One region of the Bacillus cereus group sp. BfR-BA-01430 genome, then DNA from elsewhere that is predicted to be linked to it. Evidence: riboswitches for the same ligand, from Rfam matches in the RefSeq annotation. Region 1 holds a riboswitch; each other region holds the start of a gene.

Region 1 (11,247 bases):
CAACCCAATTAACCGGAAAAACAAATACTGGTGTATTAAGTATTACGGTTTTATTTATTCTAGGGGGCTTCATACTAACACGCGTACCTGAACACACTACTTCCGTTACACCACCAACACCAAAATCAGAAACATTATAATGAAAAGGTGCCCTTTTATAGAAAGTGGCATTTTTTAGTTTGAAAATATACTTTCAAACCACGTTCGAAGCGCATGAATCATTCCAATTTTAACAGCAAGTTTAATAACGAAAGCACCTCCTGCAGCTATTAAAAAGAATGCTAGCTTTCTTTTATTTTTCACTTTCTGTTTCTTCTCCATGTTCTCACCTACAATATTGTTCTTTCTTTATTTAATAATATAGTTCATTCTACGCTATGTGCAAATGAACTAATCAAACGTTTGTTTAAAACGAAATATGCGCCCGTAAAAAGTGGAATAAAACAAATCCATTTACACGTCAATCATATACACACAAGCACCACTAAACTTACTCCTACTACAAATATACTACACTGACTTTATTTTTTCTCTTACCGCTTATACGTTCCTAATCTTCAACAAGCCTAAACGATAATACTAAACTCAAATCATATCGATATTTTATACTTTTCAGCTACTGCTCCTTGTGGAGTATTGTATTTCATATCCAATTTGTAAATTTAATTTTCCCTATTCTTTCTCTTAGTCTGTAAAATTATTTTTACACTATCAATATACATTTATCAAAAAATTCCAAATAAAAAGGGCGTAAATCGCCCTTTTTATCCTTTATTCAAATGAACTTTTAACACCAGTTTGCTTTGTACTTTCCATTTGATTTGTCACTTTCGCACCACTTATATTCATACGTAAAATAGGTAAAATTGCCATTAAAATGAGTAGCATTGCTATACAAAAGACAACAATGATTGAGGTCACTTCTTTTAACCCTCCAGCAAATGCATTCCCAATTAGCATAGCTCCCATAAAAATTGGAAGAATGGTACCATTTACACGTCCAACCATATTTTCTGGTACAAGCTGAATCATAAGTGTACCAACAACAATATTAACACAAGCTAAACAAATGCCCGTTCCAAACCTCATGGAGCTAGTCAACCAAAATGATGTTGATACCCCCTCTACGAGAAATGATAGAGCTAATACAAACATACCAAACACAAACATTTTCTTCGGATGTACCTTGGAAGCAAATATAGCAGCAACACCACCTCCAATTAGCATTCCTATTCCATCAGCAGCTGCTAAATATTGAACAGCTTCCTTCTCTAATCCTAATCGTTCAATAACGAGAAAAACTTCTAATGGATTCGTTAATCCAACCGCTAAACCGATAATCGCAAAAGCAACTGTAATCATGCTTAAATTTTTCGTTTGAAGAACGAATTTCCATCCTTCTTTTATATCGCTTCCTAATGTACGCTCTATTTTTCCCTCTTGTTCCATCCATATTGGTAAAAAGGACAATGTCAGGGCAGATAACAAAAAGAGTCCAATTAAGCTATATAACGCTGTAAACAACCCTAATTGTGTATAAACAACAGAACCTATAACTGGACCAAAAATGAGAAACAATGACTGTAACGTTTGATTGAATGCAATCGCATTTGAAACATATTTTTCTTCTACATAACGCTTAAAAATTTTTGATGATGAAGGCTGAGAAAATTGTCCAACAATCGCTGAAACGAGCGTTGCAAAAAATATAGCCTGCCAATAATCCATTTTTAACAATACAACAATGCCTATAATGGAACATACACTTAACATATCTCCAGCCACCATTGTTCGGTTCGGATTCCACCGATCAGCTAGTGCACCGCCAACAAATGAAAAAATAAAAATAGGTGCATACTCCATAACCGATAATAATGAAACTGAGATAGGATCGTTGTTCGTCCTTTCCATAACAAAATATAAAAGTGCCATATTTCTTATCCAAATAGCAAACTGTTGCAAAATATCAGATATCATGACTAATAAAAAAGCGCGATTACTAAATAAATTTTTCATTTGAATCCTCCTTATAAACCGACCGTTCGGTCTATTTTTTATAAGGAAAAGGCTACTGATTTAAGAATCAGCTGCCATTCCTTGTAACAATACATCAATCGCTTTTTTATAAACTCGTTTCATCTCTATAGGATCAAGTTCATAGTAAAGCACACCAAGCCCAGACAATAAACCATTTACAATATACATAAGATCACGAATATTATCCTGACGAAATTCCTCAGATTGGATTCCTTCCTCAATTAATTTTTCAAACACACCATATGATGCTCTTGCTAAAGCGAGCATTTCATCTAGTACTTCTTTACTCACCACTTGGCTTGTAGAAAACTCTTCTACCGCACTAAAAATCGGGTGTTGTGTATCTTCTACATGAAATTCCGCCAGACCATATAATTTTTCAGTACTCGTATGATATTGCTTTTCTTTCACACTCCACTTCTCAATCCAATCATACGTATGTTGTTTGACCACAAATAAAAATAGTTCTTCTTTGCTTTTGAAATGATAATAAATACTTCCTTTACTGCGCTCTGTAATTTCACAAATCTCTTCCATAGATGTTGCAGCGTAACCTTTTTGCGAAAATAATTCCTCTGCTTTGTATGCGATTTCTTTTTTTATTTCTTCTGCACTTTTTCTCATATTTCCCTCCAACAAACCGACCGTTCAGTCTAATGATAACAAATATAAAATCTTCATTACAAGGTGATATTTCCTAAATTCAGAAAAAATATTTTTTAAAGACAATGAATCGATTCTATGTTTCTATTTATTATCCAGTAAATATACAGGATAAACACTTGTTTCACCGATTTCATAGCAGTTCATCTTAATTAATCAAACGTTTGTTTAAAAAGAAATACACTCATAAAAGAGCGTATTTCTAACAGTCTCCTCCACCGCCGCAGCAGCCATCGCCTCCGAAAGAATTTCCACAATCATGAGAACTACCACTATCATGTGAAGTTCCGCTATCAGATCCTGCAAACAAAACGAGCGGAGATGAAGTATGAGTAGATGAATTGTCCCCATTTCCTGTTTTATGTAGGTTTACTTTCTTACTATTTGAGCGAACTGTTTTTACAATCATTCCAATTAAAATGATAAATAACAATGCTGCAATTGCAAATCCCATTTCAATTCCTCCTTTCTATTACAAACCACTACATTTTTCATTTCTTGCTCTCTTACCGTAATTTATGAAGTATTTGATTTTGATACATACGAAAAGCCGAACTTCCTTTTATTTTTCTTTTTTCCATTAACTGTTGAAAGCGAAGTGTTTTTTCCGTTAACTCTTCTTTTAACTTTTTCTTTTCTGACTCATCATAACAACACGCAATCAAGTCCTCTATTTTTAATATATCCTTTTGTAACTCCATCTCCGGAGGAATCATATGCGCATTCTTCAAAATTTTATAACTCATTCTAAGCTCTGGAGGTACCATTGAAAGATCTTCTAATTGTAGTGGTTTTCCCTTCCCAGGTAAATCATTAAGATCACCATTATGAATTGCTTGACGAATTTTTTCCTCAGCAATATGCAAGAAAACATCCACACTCTCCCCTCCTTACATCCTTTTCCTATTATGTTACAGGAACATACAAAGAATTGCCATGTCATAATATCTCTTCTCTAGACAATTCTTTCTCAAATGATTCTCTAAATTCCTTTATTTTCAAGTTTTATTTTCCCTACTACATACATACTTCGCTTACTGCACTCCTTTATATTGAGAAAGTCTTTTTCCAAGCAATAAAACGTTTACACTCAATATGGTGTTTGCTACGATGAAATTAACCTTTATTACTTGTATAGACTTCGTGATGTCTGTTTGTTTTCGTTAATTGGCAATTTTGCCATTACACATATTTCAATTTTGAAAGGAGAAATGATGATGAGGATAAAAAAATGTTCACTCTTGCTTCTTTCTCTACTACTCTTCTTGCCTCTTTTTCTTACCAACTTTATAGCTCCAAATTTCGCATCAGCAGATTCGACATCAACAAACAAAAAAATCGTTGGATATTTCCCTTCGTGGGGGATCTATGGTCGCAACTATCAAGTTGCCGATATAGATGCTTCTAAGCTCACTCATTTAAACTATGCATTTGCTGATATTTGTTGGAATGGCAGACACGGCAATCCTTCTACACACCCAGATAACCCTAATAAACAAACTTGGGCATGTAAAGAATCTAGTGTCCCACTACAAAATAAAGATGTTCCAAACGGTACGCTTGTATTAGGCGAACCATGGGCCGATGTCAATAAATCCTTTCCAGGTTCAGGAACAACATGGGAAGATTGCGATAAATACGCTCGCTGCGGGAATTTTGGAGAGTTAAAGCGATTAAAAGCAAAATATCCACATTTAAAAACTCTTATATCCGTTGGGGGATGGACTTGGTCTAATCGCTTTTCAGACATGGCTGCTGATGAAAAAACGAGAAAAGTATTTGCCGAATCTGCTGTCGCCTTTATTCGAGAATACGGTTTTGATGGTGTGGATTTAGATTGGGAATACCCAGGCGTTGAAACAATTCCAGGAGGGAGTTATCGCCCCGAAGATAAACAAAATTTCACACTACTTCTCCAAGACGTTCGACATGCACTCGATAAAGCTAGCTCTGAAGATGGAAAATCCTACTTATTAACAATTGCTTCAGGTGCAAGCCAGCGCTACGCTGACCATACAGAGCTTAAAAAGATTTCCCAAATTGTAGATTGGATTAATATTATGACATATGACTTTCATGGAGGATGGGAAGCTACTTCCAATCATAATGCTGCACTATATAAAGATCCTCAAGATCCAGCAGCTGATACAAAATATTATGTAGATGGTGCAGTAGAAATTTATAAAAATGAAGGTGTCCCAGCAGATAAAATTGTACTAGGTGTTCCTTTTTATGGTCGCGGTTGGAAAAGTTGTGGGAAAGATAACAATGGACAATATCAGCCATGTACACCAGGTAACGATGGAAAACTAGCCTCTAAAGGTACTTGGGATGATTATTCTACCGGTGATACAGGAATATATGATTATGGTGACCTAGCAGCAAACTATGTAAACAAAAATGGCTTTGTTCGTTACTGGAATGACAACGCTAAAGTGCCATACTTATATAACGAAAATACAGGAACATTTATTAGCTATGACGACAATGAATCTATGAAACATAAAACAGATTATATAAAAGCAAAAGATTTAGGCGGGGCAATGTTTTGGGAATTAAGTGGAGATTGTCGTAAGAGCTCAAAGTATGACTGTAATGGTCCAAAGTTACTTGATACATTAGTCACGGAACTATTAGGAGGACCTATTCAGCAAAAGGATAACGAACCCCCAACAACTGTAAAAAATATTGTTGTGACCAACAAAAATGCCAACTTCGTACAACTAAATTGGACAGCATCTACTGATAATGTCGGTGTTACCGAATATGAAGTTCGTTCTGAAAAGGAGAAATGGACAACAACAACAAATAACATGACAATTAAAAATTTAGCACCAAACACAGAATATGTTTTCTCTATCATTGCAAAAGATGCTGCTGGAAACCAATCACAGCCTTCTTCTATTACTGTTAAAACAGATGACAGCAATACTTCGCCCCCAGATGATGCTGAGAATGTGAAATTTACAGTTACTTCTAATTGGGGTAATGGTTATAATTTCTCTATTACCGTTAAAAATACAGGGACAACACCTATTAAAAATTGGAATTTAGAATTTGATTATAACGGAAATTTAACACAATTTTGGGACTCGAAACTTATTCGTAAAGAAAATGATCATTATGTCATAACAAATGCTGGCTGGAATAGTGAAATTCCTCCGGGTGGCTCTGTTACAATTGGTGGTGCCGGAACAGGCACTGTAGCAAATATGTTAAATCCAGTTATACAAATGAATTAGTTTGAACTTACTTTCTATTTATTGAACTCCCCCATCTATCTTTCTAAGAATCCCTGATGGGGGATTCTTATTTTCGTAATGCCTTTCCTCGGATTGTTATTCACTCTAATCAGTTGAAGTTATTCGTATATTTACCGTGTTCTCTGTCTCATTATAAATCTATTTCAAAACAGATCCTGTCTTCATACGTTCTCACCTTATTGTATTCCGCTATTTTAGGGCAGTAAAACTCCCACTGATTAAAGTTTCACTTTATGTAATAATTCCTCTCCCAGATTCCTTTCATTTAGCATGGAGACGCTTTCCTTCTCAAGAAACAAATTATCCTTATATTCAGTTTCCAATATGAAGTTTATATGAAGTTAAATTGAAGTTTACATGAATTTCCTTTTAAATCTCTTGTTTTTCTTTATTCACCACATTATCCTGTAGTTATAGGGACAATCGTTGTTCCAATTTAAGCTATCTATACATATAAACAAAGATAGTAGCCTGTTAGGGAAAGGCATCTATAAATAGTTATAAAATAGACAATATGATAGAAAAAGCACGCTTATATGCGCACCATAAGCGTGCTTCTTCATATAATTCTCATGTAAGAGTTCTCCAAAATTATGTTAATCACAGGGAAAAGGCATTCACTATAAATGTGAATGTTTTTCTTTTGTCGAGCTTCTATTTCTCTAAAAAATAACAAGCCTCTGAACATCTCACATTCAGAGGCTTTCTTTATTTCTTCATATACGGAGCTAATATCTTTAAAATTTCTGTTTTATCTTCTTTTAATTCAACAGATGTTAACATATCCATTGTTCGCGGACGAGGTAAATGAACGTGCACTTCACCTACAATAGTTGCTGGTCTTTGCGATAAGATGAATACACGATCAGATAATAGTATCGCTTCATCTAAGTCGTGCGTTACCATTACAATTGTTTGTTTCTCTTGATGCCAAGAATCTAAAAGCCAGCGATGCACTTCCATTTTTGTAAAGGCATCTAACTTTCCGAACGGTTCATCAAGTAGCATAACAGGTTTCTCACATAAATACGTACGAAGAAAGCTAATCCGCTGCCTCATTCCTCCAGATAATGAGTCGGGATAGTGATCTGCATATTCAAACAACCCAAATTGTTTTAATGCTTCCATCCCCTCTGCTAAACGCTCTTTCTTGGACTTCTTCCCCTCAATTTCTAATGGCAACACAATATTTTGTAAAGCTGAACGCCACGGAAGCAATAAATCTTGCTGCGGCATATAACTTACACAGTCTTGTGTTTGTACAAGCTCATCATGATACATAATCTCACCGCTCGTCGTATCTTCAATACTTGCGATCATATTAAGCAATGTACTTTTCCCACAACCGCTCGGGCCTACAAATGATACAAATTCGCCTTCTTGTATAGAAGCATGAATATTCTCTAATACATTTTTACCATCGAATGCTTTCACAACATCTTTTATTCGTAATCCACTCATTTTTCACTTGGAAGGAATTCATTTGTAAAGGCATCTTTTACATCAATTTTCTTTTTGATTACCTTATTATCGTATAAGAAATTCATGTAATTTGTCCAAACCTCTTCCTTCTGTACTCCCCACGCTTTTGCATCATCTTGATATTTTGTACTTAACCACTTTTGACTTTCTTGCACTAACTCTTTATTAATATCTGGAACATTCTTAATTAAAATATCAGCTGCTTGTTTTGGTTCCTGAATTGCAAAATGATATCCTTCTGCTGTTGCACTCATAAACTTTTTCACAACATCTTTATTTTGCTTTATGTTCTTTTCACTTGTAATAAGAACAGGGCTATAAAAATCTAGTGCTGGATCTAAATCTTTTACCATTATTGTATTTAATTCTTTTCCTTTACGTTTCGCTTCAATTCCATCCCAGCCATAATAAATCCATTCAAAATCAGCATCACGACCAATTGATTTGAAGAAGTCTGTTTGTCCAAGCACAATTTTTTCTACTTTACTAAAGTCTGCTTGATGTTTATCCATAATGGTTTTTAAAGTTGCTTCTTCTGCTGGTGCTCCCCATCCTCCATAACGCTTTCCTTCAAAATCTTTTGGTGAAGTAATATTATCTTTTTTTAAAGAGGCAAATGCCGATGTGTTATGTTGTATAATTGCTCCAATTGATACAACTGGAATCCCTTCCACACGTGCCGATGTAACATTTTCTTGATAGCTCACACCAAAATCAGCTTTTCCAGAAGCAATCATTTGCTCTGCTGATACATTATCACCAGGCTGTATCATTTCTACATCTAAACCTTGTTTCTTATAATAATCTTTTGTTTTTGCTACATATAAACCAGTATGGTTTGTATTCGGAAACCAATCTAAAACAACTTTTACTTTTTTCTCTTTGTCACCACTATCTTCTTTCTTCGCTGTATTACAGCCGACAACACTTACTGCAAGCAGTGTTGCTAACATGACTTTTAAGCTCTTTTTCATTTTTTGTCTTCCTTTCTATATATCCATGGTGCTGTTATTCTTGCCATAAATTCTACGATAGAATATAAAAATAACGTGACGATTACAATCATAGCCGCTATACCAAATACACGAGCAGTTAAAAATGACTTTGTTGCACGGGTTAACATAACCCCTAATCCTTCGCTTGCACCAAGCCATTCACCAATAATTGCCCCCATCACACTATATGTAACAGCAATTTTTAACCCTGAGAAAAAATATGGAAGCACAGCAGGAAATTTTACTTTTTGATACATTTGCCATTTTGATGCACGCATTGTTTGTAATAATTTGAGCATATTTTTATCTACTGTTTGAAACCCTTCTAAAATACTAAGGGCAATGGGAAAGAAACAAACGAGAATAACAACCATCACCTTTGGTAGCATTCCATATCCAAACCAAATGATAAATAAAGGTGCAAGCACAACAATTGGAATAGTTTGTGAAATGACAAGTAACGGATTCATAAGAAGACGAAAAATCGGGATAACATCCATAATAATAGCAATACTTGTTCCAAGTAGAATTGCAAAAAACAAACCGCTTATCACTTCTTGCAACGTCTTTGTTATATTTGGAAGTAATAGCTCTTTCATGCCAATTAATTCTTGTACGATTGTAGAGGGCTTTGGCAATATCCATGGTTCAATGTGAAATAATGAAACAGATCCTTCCCATATCGCAATGAGAAGAATCAGCCAAATCGTTGTAATTGCGAAATTAGATCGCTTCTGTTTTGTCATATTCATCACGATACTTCCATACTTTTTCATCAATTGTTACACCTGTACTTGGACGATAGTGGATTTTAATAGAAGTAATCACTTCTTCTGCTCCAGCATCTACACAAGCTTGTTGTGCACGTTTTATGATATCAAGAAGTTCATCTAAATCTCCTTCCATCGTTGTTTCCATCGCGCCTACTTCGTAACGAACGCCTGATTGTTGGACAACTTCAATTGCCTTATCCACAACCGCATATAAATCTTTTGTTTTTGCTTGTGGTACCACTGAAAATGAAATTGTAACTTGTTGTGACATGCTAAAATCCCCTTTGCAAAATAATATGTTTTAAAAAAAGAAAAGGCTTTCCTACTATGACGTAGGAAAGCCTTGTATGCAAGTTATTATAAAATAACATATGCTACATTCCCTTAAGCAACTCCCTACGCTGGCATTATCCAGATCAGGTTGAGGGTCGATGTTCCTTTACATCCTCTCAGCCACTTGGCTCCCCGGTCCTTAATTCGTTTTCATTGTAGCATGATTTATTTTATTGAACAAACAAAAGCATGGTACATTTTGTCTGCTATTTTTCTATGTGTGGAAAATACCCCACTTGTTTTCCATGTACTAATAGCTTCTGAATAAACTGTTTGTCAATGACTGGCACTGCAATTTGCTTTTTCTTTATCCATTCATTTGTTCGTTTTGTACCTATTACAATTTCAGACTGCTGCGCTCCATCGCCAGCTACTTGTGAAGCAATCAATTCTGCTATCTCCTCATCCTCTTTCGCTAACTGTAACCCTGAATCTACATATTGCGAAAGCGGAACAACTTCTAAATGATGCCCACATTCTATAATTAACTGTACAAAATGTACAAAATCAATCGGATCTGGATGACAAATATGCAATGTTTCACCTATAATTTGAGGATCTTGCATATAAGTCACAATCGATTTACTTGCAAAATCAATTGGAGCAAAGTCTACTTTCCACTTCACGTTTGGCGCTTGTCCAATTAATAACATTGTTTTAATGAGACGATAAAATGCATTTCCTTCAATATTTTGTTGAAATACTCCCGTTTCGGAATGACATGCTAAATTGCCAGCACGATAAATATTCCCTCTCATGCCACGACTCATTGCTTCACGAACAAGATTTTCTGCCTGTAGTTTACTATTGGAATATACATTCTCTAGCTCTACATTATACTCAAAATCACCGCGTTTTTTATACGTATCCCATTGTTCTACTGCTAAATCGATTGGAACACTAATCGTAGAAATAAAGTGGAATGCTGCTCCTTCATCGGCTAATGCAAGCATGCGCTTTGTCCCTTGAATATTTACATTTTCAAATTGCTTTACATCACCAAAATGTCTTACGTCCGCCCCGCAGTGAATGACTGCATCAACTTTAGAACGTATCGCTATAAACTCTTCCTTACTAAGCCCAAAGTATTCTTCACCAAGGTCACCAGGAACAGCTGTTATACGTGCCAGAGCTTCATTTGGAATATCATGAAAATAGCCTGTTACAGTTTCAATAATTCTTTGCTCTACATCTCTTTTAGGTCTTACTAAACAATAAATATGAGCTGAAGTTTGCTGTAATAATTCATATAGGATATGTGACCCTAAATAACCTGTTGCTCCTGTTAAAAAGACATTTGAAATCCGGTTATCCGTTATTCCTTCCGTATACTGAATCGCCTCTGGTTCATGTATCCATTTATATTCATGAAATACATTTTCTTCTAGGGTTAACTCCCTTTGTATTCGCGCTAACTTATATACCGTCTTTTCCTTAAAGAAGTCTTGAATTGTTAAATGCGGAAAATCTTCTTTTAACAATGTTAAAATACGTAATACTTTTAATGAATGCCCACCAATAGTAAAGAAATCATCATGTACACCAATTTTGGAAACTCCTAATACTTCTGCCCAAGCCTGTGCGATGATCTTCTCCGCTTCAGTAGATGGTGCCACATATTCTTGTAGACGAGTCGGCTCATACGCTTCTTCTAGTTGTCCTAGTTTCTTAACATCTATTTTCTTATTTGGTGTAAGTGGT
Region 2 (11,247 bases), on a different contig from region 1:
TTCCGTACACACCAAGCTCTTGGAACGTTTTCAAATCAGCTTGAATTCCAGCACCGCCACCGCTATCAGATCCAGCAATTGTTAATGCTTTATTTACTTTCATCTCATTCACTCCTTTTATCCAAAATAACGATGATATATTGTTTTCGCTTCTGCTATCTCTTTCGTTCCGTGCACAAGAACGCGCCCGTCTTGAAAAGCAACAAGCCGCTTTCCTTCAGCACGAAATGACAATAAATATGGGTTCACTGTTAAATCAGCTACGCGGTCATGTAACAGTTCTTTATATCTATGAAAATCAAGCTGTTCTTTATGAGGAGGACGAATTTGAACTGTATTTCTACCGCATAAAACAGCCGTTTTTGACGTATTCTCTTTATTTAAATATGGATAGATTGCTTTCTCACCACAAGATGGACAATGTTCCTTTTTCAACTTCTGTACATTCATACAGGAATATTCATTTTTCCATACATCAAATGACACGAGACCATCCCGAAGCGCTTTATAATCTTCTACTAAAAGTTTAAGCGTTTCTGTTACTTGATGCGAAACAACGATCGATACAGCAGGTGAAATAATACCTGCTGTATCACATGTTGCTCCGCCAAGTGGAATGGATTGTAGTAAGCAAGATAAACACGGTGTCTTTCCTGGCAAAATAGTATAAGAAAGACCGTAACTCCCTACACAAGCTCCGTAAATCCATGGAATTGAATATTTTTGTGATATATCATTTACTATAAAACGTGTTTCAAAATTATCAGTCGCATCAATTATGACATCGACATTGGGAATAAGTTCTTCTAGCTCTTCTGCGGTTATATCTTTCACAAAAGCCTCTACTACTACACTACTATTAATCGCTTTCAAACGCTGTTTTGCCGCGACAGCTTTCGGAAGATGGTTCTTCACATCTTCTTCAGCATATAGTTGCTGCCTTTGCAAATTACTCCAATCAATATAATCGCGGTCTACAATCGTTACTTTTCCCACACCCGCTCTTACAAGCATTTCTGCATTAGCGCTACCAAGTGCTCCTGCACCGATAATGAATACATGCTTTTCTCCTATCTTTTGTTGCCCTTTTTCTCCTATTGAAGAAAATAGCTCTTGACGAGAATATCGATTATTCAACTACGCTCATTCCTTCTAAAGGACTGCTTGCTGTTGCAAAGCGTTTCCGTGCAATACGTCCTGCTTCAAATCCTAAACGTCCTGCATGAATACCTAGTTTCATTGCTTCCGCCATTTTAATAGGATCTTTCGCACCAGATACAGCTGTATTTAATAACACACCGTCTGCCCCTAATTCCATCGCAAATGCTGCGTCAGCTGGGCTCCCAACACCTGCATCTACAATAACTGGTACCGTTGCTTGTTCAATAATAAAGCTTATATTTAACGGATTTACAATACCAAGTCCTGAACCAATTGGTGACGCACCAGGCATAATCGCATGCACACCAAGTTCTTGTAGTTTGCGAGCTAATACAACATCATCTGATGTATAAGGAAGAACAATAAACCCTTCTTCAAGAAGCATTTCAGATGCTTTTAACGTCTCTACTGGATCTGGCAATAACGTTTTATCATCACCAATCACTTCTACTTTTACCATGTCACATAGACCTGATGCTTTTGCTAGTTTTGCAATACGAACCGCTTCTTCAGCTGTTTTTGCCCCTGCTGTATTTGGAAGTAATGTGTAGTTTTTTACATCAATTTTTTCTAATAAGTTCGGTTGCAGTGCATCAAATATATCCATTCGGCGCACTGCAAATGTTAAAATTTCCGCTTCTGATACTTCGATTGCTTTTCTTTGCACATCATAATCAGAAAATTTTCCTGTTCCTAATAAAAGTCTAGATTTGAATGTGAATGGTCCAATTTTTAACATAATCAACCGCCTCCTACGAAAGTTACAATCTCAATTTGATCACCATCAAAAACGGAAGTGTCTTGATGGTCTTCTTTTTGCAAAATATCCTTATTGCGTTCCACCACAACAATCTTTGTATCCAACTCTAAGTGAGTAAGCAATTCCGCTACCGTTTTAATATGTTCTGGCACCTCTACTTGCCTACCATTAATTTTCAAATACAAACTTCCATCCCCCTTCTAAACTGACTTTGAAAGCAATGAATCTAACAAATGATTATTTTGTTTTCCTTCTATGATATCGGCCATATATTGACCAGAAATAGGACTCAATAAAATACCGTTTCGGTAATGACCTGCACAAGCACATAACCCTTTTATTTCCTCATGCTCTCCCATATAAGGAACGTCATGATTTGATTGCGGCCGCAGCCCTGCCCATGCGGTTTCCCACTCCGCATCTTTTAAAGCTGGTAAAATGGAATAAGCACGTTCTAATATCGAAGTGATACTTTTTGGTTGTACAGATTTGTTACATGTATGAGGTTCCATTGTTGCTCCCATTACATAGCGACCTCCGCGTTTTGGCGCGATGTAAAATCTTTCTTGAAAAATCGGAGCCCTTATTAATGGCTTATAGCTTTTTACTGCGACTACTTCCCCTTTTACAGGATAAGTACCCCAATCTCTATGAAAATATTGAAGTAGTTTTGTACTCCATGAACCACCTGCAATAACTACTTTTTCACATGAAATAAAGCCTTCGCTCGTAACAATTCCGGATACTCTATTTTTTTCAATTTGAATATCAAATACTTCTGTCTGTTCATATATATCAGCACCAGAAATGGCCGCAGATTGTGCGAGCGCTTTCGTTAGTTCTGGCGCAATAACATGACCATCTTTTGGATAATAGACAGCACCGATAATAGAAGAAGAAAGAAACGGTTCCTTTTGGCGAAGCTCATCTCCTGTTATATAATAAGATTCCTCACCTGTTTCTTGTTGCCAGTGCATGATATTTCGTATTCTCGTTTTCTCCTCTTCATTTTGAGCAATCCGATATATCCCTTTCTCTTCATATCCAATATCAATTCCCGTTTTTTCTCGTAAAGCCTTTGCAAGTTGCGGAAATATTGCACGGCTCTCTCTAGCAAGTTCAAAAAGCGGATCGTATGCATCCCATTCCGCCTGTACTCCAAGGAGTCCCGCCGCTGCTTTTGATGCTTCCGAAGCAACTCTTTGCTTCTCAACAATTGCAACTTCGCAACCTCTTTCTGCTAGAAAATGTGCAACTGAACTACCAATTACACCACCGCCAATAATGGCTACATCATACTTCTTACTCATGATTTCCCGCCCACTTTCTTATGATTTCCTTATACAATCTTGCTTTCTCGTATGGATTACGATCGCTTACAATTCCAGACATAACTGCAATACCACTCACACCAGATTTAAGAACTTCTGTTGTATTTTCAAGTGTTATTCCTCCAATAGCTGTAATCGGTATTGTTAACCGCCTTGCCATATCTGAAATTTCTTCTAGTCCTCTTGCAGGGACACCTTTCTTACAGCTCGTTGGGAATACATGACCATAAACAAGCGAATCCGCTCCATGTTTGAACGCTACGATTGCTTCTTCTAAAGAATGCACAGAATAACCAACATGCAAATAAGAAAATTTCTCTTTCACAGATTTCACATCTGCGCTGCGGTATCCTAATTGTACGCGCGGAATATTTAATAAAATTGCAATATCAATTCGGTCATTGATTACAAGTTTAGATGCGGGAAAGCCTCTTTTTAAGAGACCTTCCACACCTTCATACAACTCTTTCGTACTTTTCTCACGTTCACGAATATGCAAATAATCAATCTCACTCTCCATTTGCATCGCTACATTCGTTAGCTCTTCAAATGTCATTTGACCATTTGAAATGACATGAAGTTCATTTTCCATACACATTCGCCTACTTTAAAATGTTTTCAAATAATTCATTAGCAGGAACAAGCTCTTTTGTCATTCCTTTTTCTTTCAACCACTTATTTTGTTTTTCCCATGACTCTTTTGAATCTGATAAAAATGGCTCATCTTTTGTTTCCATTTTTTCTAATAAAATTTTCATGCTCTCCTTCTCAACTTCAGGGACGAGTGGGAAGTTTTCTTTTTCTTGATGATCTAATAAAATGTTAAGAGCCTCATCTGGATTTTTTTTCATAAATTCATATCCCTTTTTCGTACCGCGTAAGAAAGCCTGTAGAGCTTCTTTATCCTTTTTCAACGTTTTCTCTCCTGTGACAAACACAAGTTCATGATAATTTGGCACGCCGTAGTCAGCTGGATTAAAGTACGCTGGCTCGTGACCTTGATGACGCATGACAGGAACTTCATGGTTAATGTATGCCCCTGTGACAGCATCTACTTTTTTCGTAATTAATGCTGGTACTAAATCAAATCCTACATCGACTACTTTTACATCGCTCAGATTCCCACCATCTTCTTTTACCATTGCTTTTAAATACGCTTCACTTAAAGGTGTTCCAGAATAACCAACTGTTTTTCCCACTAAATCTTTTGGTGATTGAATACCTGCTGACTTTAATGAAACAATATGGTTTAACGGTGAGCGAACAACCGCCCCAATTGATTTCACAGGAATTTGTTCATTTGCCTTTGCAATAATTACATCTGGTTGATAGTATAAGCCCACTGTCACTTTTCCTGTTGCTGGTAATGTTAAAGGATCAGTTGGATTAGAAGGGAATTTTATATTTACTTTTACACCTTCTTCTTTAAAATACCCCTTATCGATTGCTGCATAGATAAAACTATGCACCGCATTTGGATACCAATCGAGCATCACCGTAACTTCTTTCTCCTTTTTTTGCTTATCTGACGCTGAATCAGTAGAACATCCTGCAATCATTGCAATGAATAAAGTAAACACAAAGATGTATTTGAATAATTTCATGAATGTTTCCTCCAACTAATAAATTTCTTTTCGAATATAGAAACAAGTAGGACAAACAAAATAGCAAGTAATGATAAAAGGACAATTGGCGCAAAGACTCCCGCCCCATCTAACTGCGTCATCATTCGCTTACTAAAGTAGCCTAAGCCAGCTTGCGCTCCAAGCCACTCACCAATTGCTGCACCGATAACGCTAAGCGGAACAGCAATCTTAAGCGCTGAGAAAAAATAAGGAAGTGCAGATGGCAACTTTAATTTTAAAAAAATATCTTTTTTCGTTGCGCCGTATGTAACTAACAGCTCTTCCCAATCCTTTTTCGTACTGCGCAATCCATCGTACATATTGACCGCAATTGGGAAAAAGGTAATTAAAACCGTCACAACAACTTTGCTCCAAATAGAATATCCAAACCATAAAACAAATAATGGGGCCAAAGCGGTAATCGGTATTGTTTGTGAGGCAACGAGTAACGGATAAAAAGCTCTTTCCATCCATTTACTCGCATTCATTGCCATTGCAAGCCCAACACCAAGGACAATAGAAATTGCAACACCGATAAAAACGACATACAACGTTGCTGGTAAATGAACCGTAAAGAGTATGTCACGCAGCGCCCACATTTTCGCTATAATTGCAGTCGGTGCTGGTAAAATATACATTTCATCTACAATTCTAGCTCCCACTTCCCAGCTTACAAGCAATATGCCACTTAATATACATGCAGGCAGTAGCTCTCTCATTTTCTTCATATAAGCACCTGCCCTTTTAACATACTAAGTAGTTCATCCTTTAACGCTAGTACCTCTGGTCTGTGTAGGTCTTTTCTTGTCCGTTCTTTCCCAAGTGGGACAACACGCTCTGTTAACGTTGTAATCGGCTGCGTTGTCACAATGAGGATTCGATTCGAAAGAAACAGCGCCTCCTCTACATCATGTGTAATAAATAAAATTGTTTTTTTCCACTGTTTCCATTGTTCAAACAACCATTCTTGCAATGTTGCCTTTGTTAATGCATCCAGCGCACTAAACGGTTCATCTAACAATAAAATATCTCCACCTGTTAGTAATGTTCGAATAAACGATACTCGTTGCCGCATTCCTCCCGACAAGTCTTTCGGGTACTTTTGCTCGTATCCTTGTAATCCAAATTGCTCTAAAAGTTCTTTCGCTCTTCTTTCAGCTTCTGTTTTCTTAATTCCTTGACATTCTAAAGGAAGGGCTGCATTTTCAATAATCGTTCTCCATGGCAAGAGCATATCTTTTTGTGGCATATATCCTACAGGATGACTCTTTGTTTCCATCAGTTGAATTGTTCCAGCCGCTGCATCTTCTAATCCTGTAATTAAGCGAAATAATGTACTTTTGCCACAGCCACTCGGCCCGATGATGCTAACAAATTCTTTTTCCTTTATGGAAGCATCTAAGTCCTTTATAATAGGCTTTTCATCATAATGAAAGGAAACATTATGAAACTGTAGTATGCTCTTTGTCTTCAAAACCCCACATCTCCTTGCGATATGCCATATCCCAGAATAAATATTCAAAGCGGCTGGAATATAGGAAAATCTCTTCTAAGCGGGATAATTCTTGTTCTGTTTTTCCTTCAGCTAGTTCGTTTAATAAATCGATTAACCAAATGCAAAGATTCCCATACTCTTCTGAGCTATACCCTTGAATCCATTCCCCAAAGAACTCATGATCTCTTGCTCCTGGAATATCATTTAAACGTTTTCCAATTTCCCAATAACTCCACATACACGGAAGCAGCGCTGCAATAAGCTCAGCCAATGTACCATTTTGCGATACTGACATCATATAGTTTGTGTACGCTAAGTTTTTAGCTGATGGCTTCGCTGCTTCTATCTCTTCTATAGAAATTCCAAGACGCTTTGCATACTGTTTATGAATTGTCATTTCTCCATTTAAAATGCCATCGATTTGTTCCGCAAATTTTGCCATCACTTGTGGATTCGTTGCTTTTACAACACCAATTGCATAAATTTTTGCATAATCTAGCAAATATAAATAATCTTGTATGATGTAATATTGGAACTTATCCTTTTCTAACGTGCCATCTCCCATCCCCGTTACAAAAGGATGATTATGACTTTTTTCCCAAACAGGCTGCACTGCTTCAAATAATCTGTCACAAAATTTCATATATATTTCCCCTTCCTTTATATCTTTTTATCCAAATAAAAAACCACTCCTATATAAGAAGTGGCTACAGCAAATAAAAATATACATATGCATTGCTCCACTTCCCTTCGCTAGTATTACCTAGATCAGGTCCATAAGGGTTAAGGTTCATTCCTCTCTCAGCCTATCAAGCACCCCTAGTGGTATCTGTTATGAAATTATAAAATAAAAAAGCCCCGTTTCCATGCGCAAAGAAACGGGGACTTATACTTTCGTCCAAATTGCTTCCCTACGCTAGCATAACCTAGATCAGGTAATAAAAGGATCAAAGACTTACGGCCTTACTCTCAGTTGGCAACACCAACTCTCCTAGCACAATATAAAATTACCATTGTCAGTATAACACCGTCATCAAGCTTCAGCAACTATTTTAATTTTCTTAATGATCTACTTCATATACTGTTGCTAGAAACATAAATCAGTTGAGGTTCTCCATCCCTGTTATTATTCTCCTCTTTTTTGATTTCACATGGCATCGCACAATTTTCTCATTAAAAAGCAAACTTCCATACACTTAACATTATTTTTCTATTGATTTCATATTACATTTATGTGAATAAGCCCCACTCGATTCTATCTTTATACTATAATAAAAGGTACAGTATTACATCTAGAGGAGGCCTTGATTATATGAACTTGAGAGCTACAGCTTTAACAGCAACTACTGTCGCAATTGCTTCCTTACTTCCTTCTGTAACAGAAGTAGATACGCAGACAGCTGCTGCACAGCAAACATCAAAAGCAAAGACTGGCTATGTGAAAGTAGAAAAAGCAGACTTATATCCAACTACAAATGTTAACAATGATTCAATCGGTAGCATCCCCTATAACACCCCTGTTACCATTCTTGAAACAGTTCACGACTGGTATAAAGTAAATATTCATAATCAGATCGGTTACATAAAAAAAGATGCTATTACATTTACAAAATCTAGTAAGCGAAACGAGCAATATATTGTACATGCAAATGCGTTAAATGTTCGTTCTGAACCGAATACAGAATCTTCTATTCTTGACGTATTACCGAATGGTAAGTTCGTTGCAGTTCAAGGAACAGAAGGAAATTGGTATAAAATTTTTCACAACGGCCAAATTGGATATGTACAAAAAGATTTTGTATCTAGCGGTTCAAAACCTTTAGTAAAAGGAATTACCGTACAAAACACACCTACCTATACCGTTGCTACTCCAAAACTGAACGTACGTAGTAATGCAGGAACGAATAGTACGATCATCGGCTCTTTACAAAACGGTACACAAGTTCAGGTTGTAGAAACAGTCGGAACTTGGTATAAAATTCGCTTCGGCACAGCGTATGGCTATGTAGCCAAACATTATATCATCCAAAATCAAGCGCAAAGCAAAAAGACAAATCCTTCTATCCCAGCTGTTTTTAAATTTCCGACACAAGGAAAAATTAGTTCAACGTTTGATATGCGCTGGGAACAAATGCACTATGGAGTAGATATTGCTGCACAAGGGAATGTTTCTATTCATGCAGCTGCTTCAGGAAAAGTTGTGAAGTCTTATTATTCAGCGAGTTATGGTAATGTTGTTTTCGTTGCTCATCGGATCAATGGAAAATTGTATACAACCGTTTATGCTCATATGAAAGATCGCGCTGTAAAGATCGGAGACACAGTACAAGTTGGACAACTATTAGGTCATATGGGAAATACAGGACATTCCTTTGGACAACATCTTCATTTTGAATTACATAATGGAGAATGGAATTTTGAAAAAACGAATGCAGTTGATCCACTGCCATATTTAGTTAGGTAAATACTATGCCACGCAATATCCCATTCATGATTGAATCTATAGCCTTCTTTGGCTTAATTTGTTGTTTAATTATTTATAATACAAGCATTGTATTTTTATCTATTATTATTACTTTTGTTATTTTAGAAATTATGATGGAAGCATTTCAAATTCGTCTGAAACAAAAAATTGCTCATATTTACGTTATACTTTTTCTTTTAAGTGCTTTTATAACAAACGTAGTAAGTGGTGGCTTTTATCTATCTTCCATATTCCCTGTGTTCTTCTTAGGAGTCTTACTGGTTGTGTCCCAATATATTAATGTTCCTGATAAACAAAAGAAACAAGAAAAACAAAAGCAGCAAGGAATCTAGAAAGAGGAGACAACTCACTTTCTTTGATGTATAAGAAAATACAGGCTGCTAGTTCATACTACTAAGCAAAAAGGATCTCATGTAAATGGAGATCCTTTTTGCTTATATATTTATTTTAGCCACACGCATATTTCTCATAAATGAAGCTTAAGTTATACTTTTTCTCTAGACTCATTCTCTGTTCATCGTCACACCAGTAAAATAAAATATCATGGATCGTTGCATAACGTTTGTTCTTTAAAAACACCTTAAAGAATGATGGTAAACAATCATGTAACTGTATAAAAATATAATTCCGTAAGATTTCTTCCTTATATTCAATCCCTTTACATACATGCAAGAGTTCTTCATAATAATATGCATGCTGAGGAACTTGAATCATTTCAAAGAATGGTATGTAAGATAATAGCTTACCAATAAAGTGTCCATAGCGGTTCATAATCTCTATTGTCATATGTTCCATCATTTCTTTCATAACATATAAATAATCATCGACATGTGTTGTTTTTAATGGGTCAAGCCGATCTGATATTTGTGAAATGACAGCTCTTTGACATGCAATAACAGCATGATTAGGACCATAGTACGAAAGAAAATCTGTGCATTTACGATATTTTCTTAATAAATCAAATGTATATAAATCACCTAAATATGCATTGCAATATATTGCTAGATTCATCATATCATCATTTAGTTCTTTTTTAGAAAGAGATTTTGCTTGTTTACATAGGTAAAAGAATGTGAACTCTAAAACTTCTTTATGAGATACTAATTCTCGATATTCTTCTATACATTTTTCATTAAATTTTACTCTTTTCCAAATCACTGCATCTTCATTTTTTAATTCTCCAACACGGTACTTAATAATTAAATAGTTTAAAGCAACAATTTGTGTTATGGAATCCCACGTTTCATACTCCATTGAAGTATGTACAAATTCATCTAACCTTTGATTTACCATAAATGTATATGCTTCTTGATACCAACCAATCTCTTGGCATAAACGAACGATACGCACCAATGTAGGAATCTCATCTTTATGAAATTGAGGTAATTCTTTTACTTTGTTCATTCCATATAAAATGAATGGAATTAAATTTTCTTCTTTGTAAAACTCTTTTTCTTTCCATACTAGAAGTGTTCTCTCTTTCTCCTCACCTTTCGGACGACAAGGTACAAGTAAAGAAAATAAATCAGCAAAATCTTTTGGTTCCACATATGTATCAATCACCAAATTCCAATTCGGATTGCCCTGCACAGCTTTCATATAACTCCCCTTCCAATTTTCCTTTCTATATAAACACGCTAAAGTTTGTTAATAATAAAAACTCAACAAATATTGCTATATTCAAAATCGCTCATAACCCTTATATCTATTAGTATATCATTTTTTATCGTGATAAAAATTAAGAATAAAAATTTTAAAAAACTTTTCAAATATAGCAATGATCTTTGAATTTTATTTCAGATACATTACACTCACAATTCCTTTTCATTCTAATTGCAAGAATAATGTATCTGATTCTCATTTTTCATCCATAATCGTCTTAAAGTTCGTGTGATCCTTTTGTATGCTCTGATATTTCACCTAAGGCAAAACCAGCTTGATCATCAGCTGCTTCTACTGTTGCTAAATCTCCTAACGCTAACATTCCAACAAGTACCCCGTTCTCTACTACTGGCAATCTTCTCACTTGATATCTTGCCATTAACTCTGTTGCCTTCTCAACCGGGTCGTTAGGTGCTACTGAAACAATATTTGTGGTCATCACATTTGTAATTTTATTAGACCCTGGATGCTTCTCGGCAATTCCACGAACAACTAAATCGCGATCTGTAACAAGACCAACAACTTGATTGTTATCGACGACCGGAATCATACCAATTTCTTCTTCTTTCATTTTAACAGCCGCTTCATACACATTATCTAAAGGCGTACATTGTACAATATTTGTACTCATCAGATCTCTTACAAATGGCATATTATTTGTTCCCTCCTTTTAATACATACCATAGTTTTCCCAAAATCCCTTTATTTATTTCAAATACTTCACTTCA
Region 3 (11,247 bases), on a different contig from region 1:
ATTTTCAAGAAGAAAAAACCAATCATAATTTGCGGGGGTGGTGTACGTTACTCTGAAGCGGGCGAAGTACTGAAACGTTTTTCAGAGAAATTCCGCATACCGTTTGGGGAAACACAAGCTGGAAAAAGTGCCATCGAAAGCGATCATGCAATGAATTTAGGAGGTATTGGCGTTACTGGAAACTTAGCTGCCAATCGTATTGCGAAAGACGCAGATTTAGTAATTGGAGTTGGAACACGCTTTACTGATTTTACAACATCATCAAAAGCGCTTTTCCAAAATGAAGATGTTGAGTTTTTAACGATTAATGTGTCAGATTTTCACGCTGGCAAATTAGATGCAACTAAAGTTGTCGCAGATGCGAAGGTTTCATTAGAAGAACTTGAAAAAGTATTGGAAAGTAAAGAATATCAATCTAGTTACATAGATGAAATTCATGCGGTGAAAGAGTTATGGGATCAAGAGTTAAAGAGACTTTATCAAACCGATTATAAAGAAGATGGGTTTCAACCAGAAATTAAAGGCCATCTAGACGAAGCACTACCAGAATTTTATGAAACAGTGGGCTCTTGCCTCACACAAACGAAAGTAATTGGGGAAATCAATAGATTACTTGATGAGGATGCTATTATTATTGGCGCAGCAGGAAGTCTTCCTGGTGACTTGCAGCGCATGTGGATGAGTAAAAAGCCAAATACGTACCATATGGAATATGGATATTCTTGTATGGGATACGAAATTTCTGGAGCGCTCGGTGTTAAAATGGCTGAACCAAATAAAGAAGTATATGCGATGGTTGGGGATGGAAGTTATTTAATGCTTCATTCAGAACTTGTAACTAGCATACAAGAAGGTAAAAAATTAAATGTTCTTTTATTTGATAATGCTGGATTTGGATGCATTAACAATCTTCAAATGTCAAATGGTATGGGAAGCTTCGGTACAGAGTTTCGTCATAGAGAAAATGAAGTTGGAACGCCAGCAGGAAGATTTATGAAAATAGATTTTGCCCAAAGTGCAGCTGGTTATGGTGTGAAAACATATCGCGTAATAACGATAGAAGAATTAGTAGCTGCTCTAGAAGATTCGAAAAAACAAACAATCTCGACACTAATTGATATAAAAGTATTACCTAAAACGATGACAAATGGCTATGACTCTTGGTGGAACGTTGGTGTTGCTGAGATGACTGAAAATAAGAAAATTCAAGCTGCTTATGAAGATCGAATGGGCCATTTAAAACAAGCAAGACAATATTAAAATGCCTTTCTTATTTTAATAGAAGGCAATGAAGCAATTCGTTTCATTGCCTTTTCTAAAGGGAAAAAGGAGCTGGACAAGATGTTTAAAGAAGGAACTGTAAAACTTGGCATTGCACCGATTGGGTGGACCAATGATGATATGCCTGAATTAGGAAAAGAAAATACATTTGAACAATGTATTAGTGAAATGGCATTAGCTGGTTTTACTGGTACTGAAGTTGGCAATAAATATCCAAGAGATGTAGCCATTTTAAAGAAAGCGTTGTCACTAAGAAAGATGGAAATAGCAAGTGCATGGTTTAGCGCTTATTTAACAACAAAACCGCTAAATGAAACGGTGGATCCATTTATGGAACATTGCGATTTCTTGCAACAAATGGGAGCGAAAGTCGTTGTTGTGTCAGAACAAGGACATAGTATTCAAGGGCTGATGGATACACCTCTTTTTGAAAAGAAACCGATTTTTGATGAGGAAAGTTGGCGAAAACTTGCGGAAGGTTTAGACGTTTTAGGGAAATTAGCTCAAGAGCACGGACTTTATCTTGTTTATCATCATCATATGGGAACGGGAGTACAGACAACTGCGGAAATTGAAAAATTGATGTCTTTAACAAATCCAAATGTTGTTCATTTACTCTATGACACTGGTCATCTCTTTTTTTCTGGTGAGGATCCAATATATATATTAGAAAAGTACATGGATCGCATCAAACATGTACATTTAAAAGATGTGCGCTCAAATATTGCAGAGAGAGTAAAACAAAATAAATTAAGCTTTTTACAAGGAGTGAAAGAGGGAGTATTTACAGTTCCAGGTGATGGCAGTATTAACTTTGAACCGATATTTAAGAAATTAGCTGAACAGCATTATACAGGATGGCTATTAGTAGAGGCAGAACAAGATCCAGAAAAAGCAAATCCATTTGAATATGCAGTAAAGGCGCGAACATACATAAATGGAATTTGTAATTTTTGGCAAAAACAAAATAGGTAGGTGTTTTTCATGAAACGTGTAAAGGTTGGTATTGTTGGGTTAGGGAGACTTGGGAAAAAACATGCAGAAAATCTTGCATTTCATATTCGTAACTGTGAATTAACAGCGGTATGTAGTGTAATTGAAGAGGAAGTAAAACAAGCGCAGGAAGAATGGGGCATACCATATGGTTATACAGATTATGATGAAATGCTGCGAAATAAAGAATTAGATGCAATTTTTATTGCTTCGCCATCTGGTTTTCATTGCGAACAGATCGAAAAAGCATTAGAAGCAGGATTCCATGTTTTTAGTGAAAAGCCACTGGGACTATATTTAGAAGAGGCTCTTCATGTAGAAAAGGTAGTACAAAAGCATCCGGATCAAGTATTCATGCTTGGATTTATGAGACGCTTTGATAAATCTTATATGTATGCAAAGAGAAAAATTGAAGAAGGCGTAATCGGTAAGCCAGTTTTAGTACGGTGCTATGGTATAGATCCGACAAAAGCTCTTGATAGTTTTGTGAAATTCGCAAAGAGTAATTATAGCGGGGGCTTATTTTTAGATATGGCCATTCATGATTTAGACTTAGCAAGGTGGTATTTAGAATCAGAGGCAAAACAAGTGTGGGCGATTGGAGGAGCATTTGCTTGTTCTGAATTTAAGGAATTTAACGATGCGGATACTGGAGCGGCACTAATAAAATTTGAAAATGATACAATGGGTATTTTTGTCGCAGGTCGAAACTGCATGCATGGTTATCATATTGAAACGGAAATTATCGGTACAAAAGGATCGCTTCGCGTTGGAACAGTTCCAGAAAAAAATGCCGTGACTGTTTTTGATCAAACAGGTGCAGTTCGCGAATGTTCAGAGGGATTTTTAGAACGTTTTGAACAAGCATATTTAAGTGAAGTAGAAGAGTTTATTCAATGCATTATCGAAAAACGTAAGCCAACAATTACGGTACAAGATGGAGTAAAATCAACAGTGCTTGGATATGCATGTAAAGAATCATTTGAAACAGGTGAACTTATCAATGTTCAGAACTTTCAAATAGATAAAATTCATTCGTAATACATTTCTAGATTATAAGATGGGGTAGGTAGAGGGCTTTTATGATACAAAATAAAGAGCAAGAGGGCACTCTACTCCCTTTTAGAGAAATAGATATCATTTGAAAGGGGTTTATTGCTCCATGGCATTTGTAACAATCATTACATTTTTAGTATATACGATTTTCATTGCCTGGTTTTCTTGGTATAAGACAAGACATATTGATTTAGATAGTTCAGATGGTTATTTTTTAGGTGGTAGAAGTTTGACTGGTATCGTTATCGCAGGATCACTTGTATTAACAAACTTATCAACAGAACAAATGGTAGGACTAAATGGACAAAGCTATGCAACTTCAATGGTCGTCATGGCTTGGGAGGTAACCGCTCCGCTAGCGCTCATTTTTATGGCATTTGTCTTTTTACCTCGTTACTTAAAAAGTGGAATTACAACAATCCCGGATTTTCTAGAGCAACGCTACGATTTACGAACAAGACAAATTATTTCCATTCTATTTTTATTAGGTTATGCCATCGCTTATTTACCAACTGTATTGTATTCCGGTGCACTAGTACTTGATAGCATCTTTAATATTTCACAACTATTTGGGCTTAGTAATTTTACAACGATTATGGTGATTGCACTCATCATTGGTATGACTGGTATTGCCTATGTTGTATTTGGCGGCCTACGTGCATGTGCTATTTCGGATACGCTAAATGGAATTGGTTTAATTATTGGAGGATGCTTAATTCCAATTCTTGGGCTCCTTGCACTTGGAAAAGGGAATATTATGGATGGTGTAAATCTTTTATTACATTCCCATCCGGAAAAATTAAATGCAATTGGAGATTCACAAGATTCTATACCTTGGACAACAATTTTTATGGGGCTATTGTTTAATAACTTATTTTATTGGTGTACCAATCAAGCTATTGTTCAACGTACACTAGGGGCAAAAAATTTAGCAGAAGGACAAAAAGGAGTATTGTTTGCAGGATTATTTAAAGTATTTGGAGCATTATATTTAGTGCTTCCAGGAATCATTGCGTTTCATTTATTTGGCAATCAATTAAAAAATGCTGATATGGCTTATCCGATGTTAGTAATTAAGATTTTACCTGTCGCATTATCAGGATTTTTTGCTGCTGTATTGTTCGGTGCTATTTTAAGTTCATTTAACGGTGCATTAAATAGTTCTATCACTTTATTCACACTTGATTTTTATAAACCAATTTTCAAGAAAGAAGCAAGCGAGAAAGAGTTAGTAAAAGTAGGGCGTATTTTTGCGATTACACTCGGTCTCATTGCGGTTATCGTATCACCATTTATTTTATATGCACCTTCTGGATTATATAACTACTTACAAGAAATGTTTGGCTTTTACAATGTACCAATTATCGCAGCTGTTGTCGTAGGATTTTTTAGTAAAAAAGTACCTGCAAATGCTCCGAAAATTGCTTTAGTCTTTCATATTGTTTTGTATGCGCTCTCAAAAGTGTTTTTAGGATCCATTAATTTTTTATATATTCTTAGTGTATTATTCCCGGCATGTGTAATTATGATGTTAATTGTCGGAAAATTAAAACCGAGAGAAACAGATTTTGAACTTTTCGATGCTAATAAAGTTGATTTAAAGCCATGGAAATATGCAAAGGTATTTTCAATCTTTCTTATTATATTCATGCTAGGTGCCTATGTATTATTCTCACCTATTGGGTTAGCCGCACAGTAATGATGTAATGGAATTGCTAAAAAAATGACTCATTTTTCATATTAATATACTATATAAGTTTGGATAATTGACAACCCTCTAAATTATGTTATGATGATTATCAAAACTACATAGTTATCATCTATCCACTAGGGGTGCCGATATTGGCTGAGATTAAAGTTTATCTTTAAGACTCTTAGTACCTGATCTGGTTCGTACCAGCGTAGGGAAGTGGAAGTGACAAAATATGATATTTATATATCTAGGCCACTTTCTTTACCTATAAGGAAGTGGTTTTTATTTTGTACATTTCTATTTTTTCGTTAGATGTTAGCTAAGTGTAGTATATATGAGGAGGGATACAAATGTCATTTTCACAGTTATTACGTCAAGAAGTTGCTCCGATTTGGCAAGCGAGTTTTGAGCATCCATTTATTAAAGAACTAGGTGAGGGAACATTAGATTTAGCTAGCTTTCGTTACTATGTTTTACAAGATTCCTACTATTTGAGTCACTTTGCTAGAGTACAAACATTAGGGGCGGCGAAGGCAATTGAATTGGAAACGACAGCTCGCATGGCGCATCATGCACAAAATACATATGAAGCAGAATTATCACTGCATGAAAATTTTGCGAAAAAATTAGGAATCACTGAAGAAGAAAAAGCAGCCTTTATTCCAGCACCAACGGCTTATGCATATACATCCCATATGTATCGCGCTGCTTATGAAGGACATTTAGGTGATATTATTGCGGCCATTTTACCGTGTTATTGGTTGTATTATGAAATTGGTGAACGTCTAAAAGAATGTAAACCAGAGGAACCGATTTACCAAGAATGGATTTCAGCATATGGTTCTGATTGGTTCCGCACATTAGTAGAAGAACAAATTATGCGATTAGATCAAATTGCGGAAACAGTAACAGAGTCGGATCGTAAGCGAATGAAACAGCATTTTATCATTAGTAGTCAATATGAATATTCGTTCTGGGAGATGGCTTATACGTTAGAAAAATGGCCTGTTAAAGAAAAAATAGTAACCCGGTAGATGTTCGTTTTATTTCTCCATTTTTCGTAATATATTATGAAAAAATTATACAATTAAAAAGAGAAAGAGGAAAGATAAAGAGGAGGTAGAACCCTCCTCTCTCTTTTTACTATTTTTTAACAAAAAATGGATTTTGATGATGGTATAATAAAAATAAAAAGGAGGTGGAATTTGTATTTTGTTTCAAATTTTAACAGTCTATTGATTTTGGATTTCATGTAAAATAACGAATAAAGAGAGGAAGTATTCATTTTATGGAAACGCTACAGTTGTTAGCCTTTAAAGATGTAATAGATCCACTTTTTGAGCGAACAGTATTTTATGTGCAATGGCCAAAACATTGGTCAAGTCTGTTATTAGAACACAATAGACCATACGAATTAATAAAAAAATTTAAGCTTCTAAATAAAAGATTGTATATCATGTTTTCTGATATTTTATTCATTGAGCATGATCCATATAAGTTAGCAGAAGATAGTCCATGGATTATATCTTTAAAACCTCTCAGCTCTGAACAGCTAGAATATATTTGTCGTCAATGGTATGCGTATATTCATAACTGGAAACCGACCGAAATGCCTGGAGAAGTTTTATTAGAATGGCAACCTAGTGCGATTTCACAGTTGTCGTTACTACATGATAAAAAAACATTTTATATATGGGTACCAGCATTAATTTCACAGTTGTTTTGCGAACATGCATTGCATCTAACTATAAAACAATATGAAGAAGTTCCTTTTTACCCGCTTCGAGAACAAAATAGATGTGAAGCGATGTCTGAGCCTATTCAGGATAAAAAAACAAAGGAATATTTTTCTTATGTATATCGGTTTGAGCTTATCACTCGTGGTATTGAAAATATGTTTTTACTTAAAGTTTCTATTGGTAAAAGGCGTTTTTATCAAACAGCAAATCAATATGAAAATTATATGATTATGAAAAAAAGAAAAGGAACTGTACTAGTCTCTAACTGCCATAATGAAAAGGATCAGTTTGTTACACTCAAAATAGAAGACGCGCGATTTGGAGTGAATTGGTCCAGAGCTTATCGGGAATTACAGAATGTTTTTATGCTTAAGAAACAGTTACATTTAGTTAAGATTATGACGAATCCAAAAAAATATATAAAAGGGAAAAGGGTACGAGCACTTGTTATATATGATGAAAATATCTTTAAGGTTCCTGGTACAAAAATAAAACGGGGGATAAGTAGAAGAGAAAAGGAAGTACTCTTACAAGCATTTCATCAGCGATTTCCTCATTGTACACGTATCCCGCTATGTAAAAATATAACTATAAATCAGAATGATGAGTTATTTCCACTTTATACACCAAAAGGAATGGAAGAGATTACATTAGAACTATGGTCTTCTCAAAAACTTATAGAAATAGAAAAAATATTATTTGAAGAAGAACTAATTTTAGAGAAGAGGACAGATTATTCCTATATATTACATTCTAAACCGCAAATTATACTGAACATCGTCATGTATAATCCAAAAATTATTAAGCAGCACCCATATCGAATGGATTATTGCCATAGGTATAAAGAAGATTGTATCCAAAGTGTGATCCGAGCAATATCTTCTATACCAACGCAATCATTTCAAACATCGTTGTCTTTAATAGAAATTGAAAAGTGTAATGGTCGTGAAAAAATCGATCCGAAACAAGTGATTCGAGAAGCATTTGCAAGAACAAATCGCCTTTCGCAATTTATCGAACGATTAGACGGAGAAGAAATAGAGAAGGAACATATAGTAAGAGCCATTTTTAGTTTGTTAGAAAAGATAGGATTTCGTAAACGAAGCTGGGAGATTATAAATCCATCACATACATATGTTAGTTTATCAATAGAAGAAATTTATAACAATCAATTTGTACCTATTATATCCAAAATAAATGAGGAAGAAATTGTATATAAACTATATGGAAGTCATGAGTGGCGAGACTTTACATCTACCATTTTAAACGTAAGTACACACGAAACGTTCTTACCGCAACCGTCAAAGCGAAATGATATAGGAATCCAATTTAATAAATATATAACGGAAGAATTAACAGTAATTGCAGAAGAAGCCAAAAAGGAAAATAAGCAAGTGTATTTTCTTATAGATGCAAGTATGAGAGAGTATTGGGTTGAAAGTTTGCAAAATGAATGTATGGACTTACATGATCTACCGTATATTAGTGAGGAATTTCAATCGCTTTCTAACGTAACAGTCATTCGTATTAACAATCAATATGATGTTCCGAACTATATGATGCCGTTAGAAAAGGAGTGCGATGAAACAAGGTTATATGTGGACCAAAGTGGACTGTATTATAGTGTAAATGCCTATCCTCTAAGTGATACGGGACAGAAGGAACAACGCATATTAGAATTTGTAGTACTCGGAGCGAAGCAAGAGGAACGAGATCAGGTTGCTAAAATAATCACTTATATGTGCCAAATGAGCATCATACCTGGGAAGCGTCCGTTTATACCATTTCCAATGCAAATGGTAAAGTTAATAAAAAGGTATATAACAGATATTGACTTATGGCAATCAAGTGATGAATTGGACACAGATTGGCTGATAGAAAATGAATAAGGATAGGTGGTGAGAAATTGTGAAAAAATGAAAGATGATTGTAATCTGTACATTGATCATAGCGATTCTTTTACTTAGTTTTACATGGATTGAATTGGTGTTATTACAAATAGTAGGACTGCAATATGAATCGAATCAGGCTCTCATTATGTTCTTTATCGTGTATCTATTCACCGATCTTCCGCTTTCACTCATTGTGGACAATATACCAAAAGCTTTGAAATCTCTTGATTTGATTCAAACAAGCAAAGGATGGATTCCGTTTATATTCGATGCAGGAAAAACATATATTCTCATTATGACAATTGATTATTTTATGGATCCTATTATGATTTCGTGGCAAGGTATTTTCCTATTTGCTATCATAAGCGGATATATTGGATTAAAAATAAAGAAGGATAATCCAGAACCTCCTTCGTACTCAGAAGCAACAAAATCATTAAAAAATAACGAATAATGCTTCTAAACATATGACAAATCCCATGTATTCTAGAGAACGGGATTTGTCATTTCTTCATAAAAATGTAGGGAGCGATTGTCAATTATAATTTTGCTTTTTGTATTTACTTTTTATGCAAGCAGGATTAAGATGTCTTTTAGGAATAATAGTTATGAAAATATGAAAAATGCTTTTATATGGCATTGTTTAAAAGTAAGCAGTGCTGAAAAAATAACAACAGTTCCTGTACAAAATGGAAATGAAAGAAGTTTTGAAAGGGATGGAACATTGTGAAAAAGCTTGATGTATTGTTAATGTTACTTAGTGGTTTGTTCCCGGTTGCGGGGGTCATGAAACAAATCCCGTTACCATTATCACTCATTATAGGTGGATTATTATTTTTTACGAGTTTTGGTAGTTATTATACAAAACAAACGAGTTCTCGTGTTTGTAGTTGGTTAGCTTATACTATATTTATCACGTTTTTGATGGGTATTTGGGATCAATACGTAACAACGAGTTCATTACTAGCAAACGCAAAAATTGCTGCATGTATCGCTTTACTTCCAGCCGTCCTTCGCTTCCGTACATATGGAATTACGTTTGGATTACTTGCGCTATGGGGAGCAGTGTTATGGGATGTAAAAGAAGTACAATCATTAGTTGTTTTAGGGCGTATGATGAATTTACTCACAACAGAAAAATTGTATTTACTATTACTCATAGCGGGCTTTTTAGTAGGTGGTTTATTCGCAAATGGATTTCGTCGTAAAAATGATCATTTTAAACAAAAAACACCAAATGTATTAAAACAAAAAAAGAAACGAATGAGACCTACATTTCACATTCGTATTCCACGTTTACCGAAACTGAGAATTAAAATGCTAAAATTCGGAAGAACATCTACTCAATCAAAAGACAAGCGTCTATATGAATCAATGCGTGAAGAAAATATCCACGCAATACAACAAGAACCGCAACATGAGCAACAAGAAACGACAACACTAGGTCAAACAAGAATGGAGCGAAGACGGAATCGGTATCATGTTTAATTGAACTCACAATTCCCTCTCAATTATAAGAGAGTGGATTGTGTTTTTTATTTGAATAAATACTATTGTTACTTTAGTTCAAGCTAAGAAATCTGTTATACTTTTCATAAAAAAAGAAGTGATACTCTATATTTTGAGTGGAACGGTTTCATGAAAGGAATTCATATGCAATTAATCCAATGTACAAAAAAACTAGCAGATATAATGGGATTAAAAACTGAGAAAATAGCCCTAAGTGAAAGTAATAACTTACATAGTTGGCATGCGAATTTATTTACAATCAATCGCAAGAAATGTGTAATCGTGATGAATAATGTAACGCGGTATCATTTCATCATTTATGGCGTAACGAAAAAAGATTTACGAGATTTTGAGGCGTTATTTCAAAAAAACTTAGTCACAAACTTGTTATTAGATGGAGTCGAACCAGAAGTGATTGAATATTATGTAAAGGATAGTTCACCGATGCAATATGCAGCAATAAATAATCGCAGTATTCTTTCGCAAATGAATGATGCGGTCTTTATGGTGGACCATTATTTCTATGCTGAATTAGTAGAGAAACAGAAGCCTTTTATCAATATTGCAGAACTCAATCAAAATTTAAACCAAACTTTAATGACAAAAATACCGAAGTATCCTGCAGAAATGATGAGCGAGGCTCTGAATCAGCATTTGATTATTTCAAAAAATGAATAGGGGAACATATGCATGAGAGATCAGTTACTGAAAATTATTGATAACATGTCAGAAGAAGAAGCAAAATCACTGTTACGCCTTGTTTTACTACAACTTGAGCTTGTAGCGGAACATCGGGATGAAGAAATGATTCATATGGTAGCAGAAATACCAAAACAATTAATAGAATCACAAAAGCCTACATTACACATAAAAGATAGCGAACATGTACATATTGCATTTGGTGATTCGTCGGCAGGTTGCTTAAAGCACACGTTAAAAAAGGAAGGATTTCATCAAGATTATGTCATTTCATTATCGGATATTTTTTCAGTCGGGCCAATTTTTGACTTAGATGATCAAAAAGGGCAAGTTGCTAGGCAAAAATGGTTATCTAGCAATTTAAGCACAGGTGATTTCTATTTTG

The links. A riboswitch is a leader RNA that binds a small molecule or an ion and turns the genes downstream of it on or off. The one in region 1 is predicted to bind thiamine pyrophosphate.
Positions count from the first base shown of each region.
Region 2: another riboswitch for thiamine pyrophosphate. It lies ahead of tenA (thiaminase II); the one in region 1 lies ahead of MR058_RS12900 (MTH1187 family thiamine-binding protein).
Region 3: another riboswitch for thiamine pyrophosphate. It lies ahead of tenA (thiaminase II); the one in region 1 lies ahead of MR058_RS12900 (MTH1187 family thiamine-binding protein).

Region 1 covers NZ_JAKUEW010000006.1:115,440-126,686, reverse strand. The annotation lists gene MR058_RS12950 (MFS transporter) at 1-140, shown strand, start outside; gene MR058_RS12945 (histidine kinase) at 175-321, opposite strand; gene MR058_RS12940 (MFS transporter) at 772-2,016, opposite strand; gene MR058_RS12935 (TetR/AcrR family transcriptional regulator) at 2,077-2,661, opposite strand; gene MR058_RS12930 (hypothetical protein) at 2,903-3,154, opposite strand; gene MR058_RS12925 (DnaJ family domain-containing protein) at 3,207-3,578, opposite strand; gene MR058_RS12920 (glycosyl hydrolase family 18 protein) at 3,918-5,942, shown strand; gene MR058_RS12915 (ABC transporter ATP-binding protein) at 6,672-7,424, opposite strand; gene MR058_RS12910 (ABC transporter substrate-binding protein) at 7,421-8,419, opposite strand; gene MR058_RS12905 (ABC transporter permease) at 8,416-9,192, opposite strand; gene MR058_RS12900 (MTH1187 family thiamine-binding protein) at 9,164-9,484, opposite strand; TPP riboswitch at 9,590-9,691, opposite strand; gene MR058_RS12895 (non-ribosomal peptide synthetase family protein) at 9,753-11,247, opposite strand, start outside.
Region 2 covers NZ_JAKUEW010000001.1:2,354-13,600, reverse strand. The annotation lists gene thiD (bifunctional hydroxymethylpyrimidine kinase/phosphomethylpyrimidine kinase) at 1-103, opposite strand, end outside; gene MR058_RS00175 (thiazole biosynthesis adenylyltransferase ThiF) at 118-1,137, opposite strand; gene MR058_RS00170 (thiazole synthase) at 1,130-1,900, opposite strand; gene thiS (sulfur carrier protein ThiS) at 1,903-2,106, opposite strand; gene thiO (glycine oxidase ThiO) at 2,122-3,231, opposite strand; gene tenI (thiazole tautomerase TenI) at 3,224-3,844, opposite strand; gene MR058_RS00150 (ABC transporter substrate-binding protein) at 3,855-4,856, opposite strand; gene MR058_RS00145 (ABC transporter permease) at 4,853-5,605, opposite strand; gene MR058_RS00140 (ABC transporter ATP-binding protein) at 5,602-6,351, opposite strand; gene tenA (thiaminase II) at 6,320-7,015, opposite strand; TPP riboswitch at 7,101-7,203, opposite strand; TPP riboswitch at 7,264-7,375, opposite strand; gene MR058_RS00130 (SH3 domain-containing protein) at 7,685-8,836, shown strand; gene MR058_RS00125 (hypothetical protein) at 8,842-9,189, shown strand; gene MR058_RS00120 (DUF3965 domain-containing protein) at 9,305-10,456, opposite strand; gene MR058_RS00115 (CBS domain-containing protein) at 10,737-11,171, opposite strand.
Region 3 covers NZ_JAKUEW010000002.1:285,967-297,213, reverse strand. The annotation lists gene iolD (3D-(3,5/4)-trihydroxycyclohexane-1,2-dione acylhydrolase (decyclizing)) at 1-1,260, shown strand, start outside; gene iolE (myo-inosose-2 dehydratase) at 1,342-2,256, shown strand; gene MR058_RS05935 (Gfo/Idh/MocA family oxidoreductase) at 2,266-3,315, shown strand; gene MR058_RS05930 (solute:sodium symporter family transporter) at 3,437-5,029, shown strand; TPP riboswitch at 5,150-5,255, shown strand; gene tenA (thiaminase II) at 5,374-6,057, shown strand; gene MR058_RS05920 (pPIWI_RE module domain-containing protein) at 6,312-8,651, shown strand; gene MR058_RS05915 (YrvL family regulatory protein) at 8,686-9,108, shown strand; gene MR058_RS05910 (DUF3959 family protein) at 9,381-10,142, shown strand; gene MR058_RS05905 (DUF6933 domain-containing protein) at 10,293-10,841, shown strand; gene MR058_RS05900 (DUF1835 domain-containing protein) at 10,854-11,247, shown strand, end outside.